DNA from 4 places in the Chromohalobacter sp. genome. Region 3 is predicted to be linked to each of the others. Evidence: predicted binding sites of a transcription regulator. Region 3 holds the regulator's gene; each other region holds the start of a gene.
The links. Region 3 encodes PhoB, which activates phosphate uptake and scavenging genes when phosphate is short. Its sites were predicted from a motif close to TGTCATANNNNTGTCANA; they were not measured.
Positions count from the first base shown of each region.

Region 1: ABGX75_RS02975 (inorganic diphosphatase) is a predicted target of PhoB. The motif match lies at 1,217-1,234, and genes of this name have one in related genera.
Region 2: ppk1 (polyphosphate kinase 1) is a predicted target of PhoB. The motif match lies at 1,405-1,422, and genes of this name have one in related genera.
Region 4: ABGX75_RS13785 (PstS family phosphate ABC transporter substrate-binding protein) is a predicted target of PhoB. The motif match lies at 912-929, and genes of this name have one in related genera.

Region 1 covers NZ_JBDOOX010000004.1:5,304-7,504, forward strand. Annotated here, with positions in the region: gene ABGX75_RS02965 (hypothetical protein) at 1-91, opposite strand, end outside; gene ABGX75_RS02970 (LysR family transcriptional regulator) at 213-1,097, shown strand; gene ABGX75_RS02975 (inorganic diphosphatase) at 1,288-1,884, shown strand; gene ABGX75_RS02980 (Yip1 family protein) at 2,009-2,201, opposite strand, start outside.
Region 2 covers NZ_JBDOOX010000006.1:95,491-97,691, forward strand. Annotated here, with positions in the region: gene ppk1 (polyphosphate kinase 1) at 1-1,347, opposite strand, end outside; gene tatC (twin-arginine translocase subunit TatC) at 1,486-2,201, opposite strand, start outside.
Region 3 covers NZ_JBDOOX010000003.1:318,320-320,520, forward strand. Annotated here, with positions in the region: gene phoR (phosphate regulon sensor histidine kinase PhoR) at 1-433, opposite strand, end outside; gene phoB (phosphate regulon transcriptional regulator PhoB) at 437-1,126, opposite strand; gene ubiA (4-hydroxybenzoate octaprenyltransferase) at 1,228-2,124, opposite strand; gene ABGX75_RS02475 (chorismate lyase) at 2,188-2,201, opposite strand, start outside.
Region 4 covers NZ_JBDOOX010000013.1:283,880-286,080, reverse strand. Annotated here, with positions in the region: gene ABGX75_RS13785 (PstS family phosphate ABC transporter substrate-binding protein) at 1-851, opposite strand, end outside; gene ABGX75_RS13780 (Bcr/CflA family multidrug efflux MFS transporter) at 978-2,195, opposite strand.

The DNA of each region.
Region 1 (2,201 bases), on a different contig from region 3:
GTTCGCCATCCAGCTGGTCGATGGGATAGCGCTCGAGGTCGATCAGACCGTGGAGTGCGTTGTCGTCTGCCTGCGTAGCGTTGGCTGGCATGCGGATCTGCTCCTGACTTTTTGCAAAGACGTTTCCAGTAACGTATGGACAGGGTAGAGAGGCAGGTTCAATAATAGAAATGAATGGTTAAGATCAAAAAGATTGCAAAGGCTCATAGATCATGGATACCGACCTGCTCCGCGCCTTCGTCACGGTCGCCGAGTGCGAGGGCTTCAGCGCCGCCGGCAAGGTGCTGCATCGCACGCAGTCGGCCGTCAGCCTGCAGATCAAGCGGCTCGAGGATCAGATGGGCGAGTCACTGTTCGAGCGCACCAGCCGCAGCGTGGTACTGACGCCGCCAGGCGGGCGCTTGCTGCCCTACGCGCGACACATCCTCAAGCTGCAGGACGAGGCGCGCCGGGTGATGGGGGTGGACCGCCAGGGCGAACTGATCCGCCTGGGCACCTCGGAGGAACAGGCGAGCACCTACCTGCCCGAGCTGCTGCCACGCTTCGCCGCCCGCTTTCCCGAGGTGCGCCTCGAAGTGAGCTGCAGCATCAGCGGCTCGCTGGTGCATGATTTTCAGGAGGGGCTGCTGGACGTCGCGCTGGTGGTGCGCCACGGCCCCACCCAGACCGGCCGCCTGCTGGGCCGCGAGCCCATGGTGTGGGTGGTGGCCGAGGACCGCGCCATCGACGACTGGGAGATTCTGCCCCTGGCGCTGAACCCCGAGGGCTGCATCTTCCGCGCCCATGCGTTCGCCGCGCTGGGGCCCACCGAGCGGCGCTGGGACGTGCGCTACTCCAGCCGCTCCCCCACCGGCATCAACCTGCCGGTACAGGCCGGGCTGGCCGCTACGGTCAAGACCCCGCGCAGCGTCCCCGAGGGCTGTCGCATCGTCGGCGAGGAAGAAGGTTTGCCGCCCCTCGGGCACGTCGAGATCGAAATGCACCGCACGCCCGGCCACTCCAGCGACGCCTTCGTCGCCTTCTGCGACGAGCTGGAGCACATCGTCACCGCGACCGATTCGCTGGAGTCGCTGGAATACGTGGCCGCAGAAGGCTGAACGCAACACGGCGCCCCGCGGGGCGCCGTTGGCGTTTGCGGGCGATGTGTTCGCGTGCCAGCTACCCTCTGCCGACTTCTGAACACCGCAACGACTCTGCATAAGCCGTCGACGGACGATGTCACGCCTGTGTCATCGTCCGCCGGATAGGCTGGGGACCTCCCTCTTCTCACCCACAGCGCGAGGTCTCATGAACGTCACTGCCCCTTTCCTGATCGCCGCCGGCTTGCTGTTCACTGCGTCCGCCCAGGCGCAGCCGAACGTCTTCGACTATCCGCAGCCCGATGATGCGCCGGACAGCTTCCACGTGGTCAACGAGATTCCTGCCGGGAGCTTCACCAAGTACGAGATCAATGCCGAGCACGGCCAGTTGATCGTCGACCGTTATGTCTCGATGCCGGTTCGCTACCCGGCCAATTACGGCTCCATCACCAGCTCGGCGGGTGGCGATGGCGACCCGCTGGACGCGCTGGTGCTGACCCGCGACAGCATCTATCCCGGTGCCGTGATCGAGGTCCGGGCCATCGGCGTGCTGCGCATGGTCGACGACGGCGAAGCCGACGACAAGATCATCGCCGTCCCCACCGACGCCGTGGATCCCAGCTACGCCGATGTCGAGGGCATCGAGGATCTCCCGGCCATGCAGACCGAGCGGCTCAATGCCTTCTTCCGCGTTTACAAGGACCTGCCGGAGGGCGGCGATATCGAATTGAACGGCTTCGGCGATGCCGGCGAGGCGCGTGACATCCTCTCCCGGGCCTTTGACGCCTACCAGGCCCAGCAGTAACGAAGGCCGGCCCTGAAACATCAACGGCGCCCCTCGGGGCGCCGTTGGTGTTTGCTTCGAACGTGCATTCCAGAGTGCTTCACTAATAGAGGCTTACGGCTCGACATGCCCCCTGGGCGATTCGCTACAGGTCGATGCCCAGCAACTTGGCGCCGTACCCCCACAGCAGTACGGTCACAGCCAGCAGCGCCTCGAGTACCAGTACGCCGATGCCCAGCGTCGAGCCGGTGACGATGAACCCCTCTTCCGCGCCGATATCGAGGAAGTTGGGAATCCCCAGGTACAGCAGATAGGCGCTGTAACAGAGCCCGACGATG
Region 2 (2,201 bases), on a different contig from region 3:
CTCGATGACCACGGTGACTTCCTTGCCGTTGCGCGCCGCATTGACCAGGGCGCCGACGATGGGCGAGTCCGCGCCGGTCCGGTAGAGGGTCTGCTTGATCGCCAGCACGTCGGGGTCGTCGGCCGCCTCTTGAAGCCAGTCCTCGATCAGCGAGAAGGACTGGAAAGGATGATGCAGCAAGATGTCGCTCTGTGCGATCTGGGTGAACAGGCTGACGTCGCTCTTCACCTGACGCGGCAACCCCGGCGTGAAGGTGCGATACAGCAGGTCGGGGCGGTCGACGTCGCTCAGTACCGACATCAAGCGTGTCAGATTGACGGGGCCGGAAACGCGGTACAGGTCCGCCTCGTCGAGTTCGAACTGGGTCAGCAGGAAACGCGAGAGTTGATCGGGGCAGTTGTCGGCGACTTCCAGACGCACGCCGCTGCCGTAGCGCCGCGCCAGCAGCTCGCCGCGCAGTGCCGAGGCCAGGTCCGAGACGTCCTCGGGGTCGACGGCCAGATCGGCGTTGCGCGTCAGGCGGAACTGGTAGCAGCCACGCACTTCCATGCCGGGGAAGACCTCCTGGGCATGGGCGTGGATCATCGAGGAGAGAAACACGTACTCGGTGTAGCCGGACTCGCACAGCTCGCTCGGCAGGCGCATCAAGCGTGGCAGCGAGCGCGGCGCGGGCAGGATGGCCATGCCCCCCTCGCGACCGAAGGCGTCGGTGCCCTCGAGCTCGACGATGAAGTTCAGGCTCTTGTTGACCAGGCGCGGGAAGGGGTGCGAGGGGTCGAGGCCGATGGGACTGATCACCGGCATGATCTCTTCGGCGAAATACTCGCGCACCCAGGCGGCCTGCGCCTCGGTCCACTGCGTGCGGCGTCGGAAGCGCAGCCCCTGCTCCTCGAGGGCCGGGATCAGCGTCTCGTTGAGGATATGATATTGACGCTCGACCTGCTCATGCGTGATGCGCGAGATTTCGGCCAGTACCTGGCGCGGCGGCAGGCCGTCGGCACCGCTTTCCTCGCGCGACAGGGCAATCTGATGCTTGAGCCCGGCCACCCGAATTTCGAAGAACTCATCCAGGTTGGAGGAAAAGATCAGCAGAAACATCAACCGATTGAGCAGTGGATGCGAAGGATCCAGGGCCTGCTCGAGCACGCGGATATTGAACTGCAGATGCGACAGCTCGCGGTTGAAATACAGCGACGGATCGTCGAGATCGGCTTCGGGAGACGGCGTGGGCTTGGCGTGAATCCCCGTGCGCGTCCGATTGACGCGCAGCGGCGGTGCCTCGCTGGTGTCCTGAGAGGCGGCGTTTTCCGTGCCGATCGGCACATCGGAAGAGCGCGTGTCATCCATCTGGGGTCCCCGTCATCGCTACTGATATACCGCTGATGGGCGAGCATGTCACGTGCGTGTGACAGGCGCATGACAAGTGTTGCTCAATGTATTCAGTCTAGGCGGTCGGCAGCGGCGCGTCCCGCACGACCCGCCGCGTCAGGTGTCTTCCTCGGGATCGTGACGACGGCGTCTGACCAGGCGGCCGAAAAGAATGCCGACCTCGAAGAGCAGCCACATGGGAATCGCCAGGAGGCTTTGCGAGACGACGTCGGGGGGCGTCATCATCATGCCGATGACGAAGCAGCCGACGATGACATAGGGACGCTTCTTGCTCAGGCTCTCGACGCTGGTGGCACCGGTCCAGATCATCAGGAAGGTGGCGATGGGAATCTCGAATGCCGCTCCGAAGGCGAAGAACAGCTTGAGCACGAAGTTGAGGTATTGATTGATATCGGTCATGACCGCGACGTTTTCCGGCCCGGTGTGCACGAAGAAGTCGAACAGCAGCGGAAAGACCACGAAATAGGCGAAGGCCACACCGGCGTAGAACAGCAGGATGCTGGAGGCGAGCAGCGGAAAGGCCAGGGCCTTTTCGTGCCGGTACAGGCCCGGGGCGACGAACGCCCAGGCCTGGTACAGCACGAACGGTACGGCAATGAACAGTGCCGCGAACAGCGTCAGCTTGAAGGGCGCCAGGAACGGCGATGCCACTTCGGTGGCGATCATCTGCGAGCCCGCCGGCAGCAGCGCCATCAGCGGGTCGGCCACGAAGCTGTAGATATCGTTGGAAAACGCGTACAGCGCCGCGAAGATGGCCAGGATGAGTACCACCGCCTTGACCAGCCGCGAACGTAGCTCGATCAGGTGTTCGA
Region 3 (2,201 bases):
GCAGGAAGTTGGTGATGTGCTGGCCGCGGTCGTGGGGCGATTGAAAGCCGAGCATCTGCGTGGCGGCGGTGTTCCACCACTCCAGATCGCCATGGCCGTCGAGCATGACCACGGCATCGCGCATCGCCTCGCAGGAGTCCTGCACGCGCCGGATGATGTCGCGCAGGCGTGCCTGGGATTGGCGCTGCGTCTTCTGATACTTGTAGAGGCGGTCGAACAGATCGCCCCAGACGCCGGCCCCGACGGGGGGTGTCTCGTGGGGGTGCTGGGTCAGCCAGACGTACAGGGCACGCAAATGGCGCAGATGCAGATACACGTAGAGGCCCAGGCCGGCGGCCAGCCCCCAGCCGGGCTCGCCGAGCAGCCAGCCCAGAGCACCGAGTCCGACGACCAGGTACGCCAGTCGCCACAGTTCGTTGGTCCAATAGTGCACGCGCTAGTCCTTGGCGGAGAAGCGATAACCGGTGCCGCGTACCGTCTGGATGAGATGCTGATGGGCCTCGCCGAGCGCCTTGCGCAGGCGGCGGATGTGCACGTCGACGGTGCGCTCCTCGACGTAGACATTGCCACCCCAGACCTGATCGAGCAACTGGCTACGCGTGTAGGCCCGCTCCTGATGGGTCATGAAGAACTGCAAGAGCCGATACTCGGTGGGGCCTACATCCAGTGCCTGGCCGTTGGCGCTGACCCGATGGCTGACCGGATCGAGGAGCAGGCCCTCGATCTCCACCGGGTCCTCCACGCCCTTGGGAGTCGTGCGGCGCAGCACGGCCTTGAGGCGTGCCACCAACTCCCGCGGCGAGAAGGGCTTGGTGATGTAGTCGTCGGCGCCGGCTTCCAGCCCCTGGATCTTGTTGTCTTCCTCGCTCTTGGCGGTGAGCAGGATGATCGGCAATTCGGCAGTGGCGGTATCGCGCTTGAGACGCCGCGCCAGTTCGATGCCGCTGGTGCCGGGCATCATCCAGTCGAGCAGCAACAGGTCGGGTTGGTCGTCGACCACCATGGCATGTGCCGCCTGAGCGTTGTCGGCTTCCAGCACACGGTAGTCGGCCATTTCCAGCGCCACCGCGATCATTTCGCGGATGGACGCTTCGTCATCGACGATGAGCACGGTCTTGGCGGTCATGGGCGTAGGCCTCTTGCGGATCGCGATGGCGCGAATCACTCATGAATGACATCAGCATGACGATTACAACGCGCTAATGTGACAACTTCGTGACACGCGATCTACAGCATAGGCCATAGCGACAAGGCGATGCCCGCGAAGACCACCAGACCGGCCCAATGATTGTTGAGAAAGGCCCGGAAGCAATGGTCGCGTTCGCGATGGCGGATCAGGCGGTGCTGGAAGACGAAGATCGCCCCCATCGCAGCCAGCCCCAGCCAGAAGAAGCCTCCCAGCGCCAGGCGCAGGCCGACCCAGGCCAGCAGCAGCAGGGTCAGCGCCTGCAGCAGTCCGATCATCAGGCGGTCGGCGCGCCCGAACAGCACCGCCGTGGACTTGATGCCGACCTTCAGGTCGTCATCGCGGTCGACCATGGCATATTCGGTATCGTAGGCCACCGTCCAGGCCACGTTGGCGGCGAGCAGTAGCCAGGCTTCCAGCGGTACCTGGCGTTGAATGGCCATGAACGCCATGGGGATCCCCCACGAGAAGGCAGCCCCCAGCACTACCTGGGGGAAGTGCGTATAGCGTTTCATGAACGGGTAGGTGGCCGCCAGGGCCAGTGCCGCGAAGGACAGCAGCACGGTTGGCAGATTGGTCAGGCAGACCAGGCCGAAGGCAATGATCACCAGGCCCGCGAAGAGCACCTTGGCTTCTTTCTCGGTGATGCGTCCGGTAGCCAGTGGCCGGTCGCGGGTACGCTTGACGTGCCCATCGAAATGGCGATCGGCGTAGTCGTTGACCACGCAACCGGCGGCGCGCATCACGTACACGCCGATGACGAAGATCAGCAGCGTACCGCGTTCGGGGATACCCTCGGCCGCCAGCCACAGCGCCCACAACGTCGGCCACATCAGCAGCCAGGTGCCGATGGGGCGGTCGAGTCGTGTCAAGCGCAGAAAGTCCGGCACGCGGGCCAGGCCGCTGGGGTGCGCGGCATCGGATGAGTCGGCGGACATCGGGCTCTCCTATGACAACGTGGCTGTGAAAAGCAACGTGGCTGTGTAACGTGAGCGGCCAGCTTAGCGCGATGGCA
Region 4 (2,201 bases), on a different contig from region 3:
GCATGCTGGTTCTTAACGTAGAAGAAAAGTGAGCGCGACACCGGATATTCACCGGAGCTGATGGCTTCGGGCTCGGGTTCCACACCATCGATGCTCGCGGCGGTCAGGGAGTCGGCGTTCTCTTCGAGGAAGGAATACCCGAAGATACCGAATGCCGTGGTGTTCTCCTGGAGACGCTGAACGATGAGGTTGTCGTTCTCGCCGGCGTCGACGTAGGGGCCGTCCTGACGGATGTCGGTGTAGCCTTCACCGCCGTAGGCGTCCATCTCTTCGGAAGCGGCTTCCATCACCAGCTCCTCGAAGGCATCACGCGTGCCGGAAGTGGTCGGCGGACCATACACCATGATCTCACGATCCGGCAGCGAGGAGTCGATATCGCTCCACTTGGTGTAGGGGTTGTCGACCAGTTCGCCGTCCTGGGGCACCTTGGCGGCCAGCGCGAGGAACAGCTGCTCACGCGTGAAGTTGACCGGCTCGTTGGTGTTGGACTCGGCGAACGCGATACCGTCGTAACCGATCTTGGCTTCGGTGATGTCGGTCACGCCGTTTTCCTGGCAACGCTCGAACTCGGAGGGCTTCATGCGGCGCGAGGCGTTGGTGATGTCCGGCGTGTCCAGCCCGACCCCATTGCAGAACAAGCGCAGACCGCCGCCGGACCCCGTGGATTCGATGACGGGTGTCGGGTAATCGGTGGTCGCGCCGAACTCCTCGACGACGTAGCTGGCGAACGGATAGACGGTGCTGGAACCGACGATGCGTAGCTGCTCGCGTGTTTCGTCCTGCGCCTGGGCAACGCCTGCGACGCTCATCACGGCAGCGGCCAACGCGGTAGTCTTGAGGATACGGTTCATGCGGGTAACTCCTGTCGATGAGAGTGTTCAACCTTCGCGACACCTAAGATGCCCAATGAAGATGACAGCTTCATGACAAAAGATGACGAATGTCACTCCGAGTTACGCCGACGCGTTGCACCCCGTCTACCGTTCGGTCACTGCCCCTTCTTCCTCCTGAGCCCCCAAGGCTCGACCGGCCAGTACCCGCACGCCGATATTGCCCAGCACGGAAGCGCCCAGCATCGTCAGTACCGTCGGCCAGGCACTGGCGATCTCGAAGGCCCCCACCAGCATGCCGGCGAAGGCGCCGCTGGAAAATTGCAGACACCCTTGCAGCGCCGTGGCCGTCGCGCTCATGTTCGGGAAGTGATCGAGCATCGAGGACATCGCGTTCGGCGCGATCAACCCCTGCATGCCCACGAACACCACCATCAGCGGCGCGACGCTGTAGATCGAGTCCATGCCCGACAGGATCAACGCCACCAGGGCCACCCCGGCACATAACTGAATGCCCAGCCCCACCACGAGATTCTGCTGCGGCGTGCGTCTCTTCAACAGATAGATGTTGAGACGGTTGGAAGAGGCCATGACCAGGATGTTGGCCCCGAACACGAACGGATAGACCGCCGCCGAAATGCCGTAGTGCTCCATGTACAGGTACGGCGACCCGGTGATGAAGGCAAACATGCCCGCGAACGACATCGACACGGCGCAGATGTAGCCCATCGCCTCGCGATGACGAATGACGCTGGCATAGTTGCGCAACACCTGGCGCATCGACGGTGCGTCGGGATCGCGCCCATGGGTCTCGGGCAGGCGCGTACCCAGAAAGAACAGCAGGAAGGCGGCATACAGCGCCAGGAACAGAAAGATCGACTGCCAGTTGAAGAATCCCAGCAGCACGCTTCCCACCGTGGGCGCCACCAGCGGGGCGAGCATCAGGATCATCGCCATGGTCGACATCACCTTGGCGGCCTCGCGTCCGCTGAAACAGTCGCGCACGATGGCCGCGGAATTGACCACGCAGGCCCCGCCCCCCAGGGCCTGGACGAAACGCAGCCCCCAGAGCGTTTCCAGCGACGACACCTGCATGATGCCCAGACTGGCGACCAGAAACACCACCAGCCCGGTCAACAGCACCGGACGCCGGCCAAAGCGATCCGACAGCGGGCCGCACAGCAGCTGGCCGATGGCGAAGCCGAACAGGAACACGCTCAACGACAGCTCGGTGTGATGCACGCTGGCGTTCACCGCCTCGGCGAGCGTCGGCATGGCGGGTAGATAGGCATCGATGGCGAAAGGCGCCAGGGCGGTATTGGCCGCCACCAGCAGCGCCAAACGTCGCGCATTGAGTCGAGTCACGACATC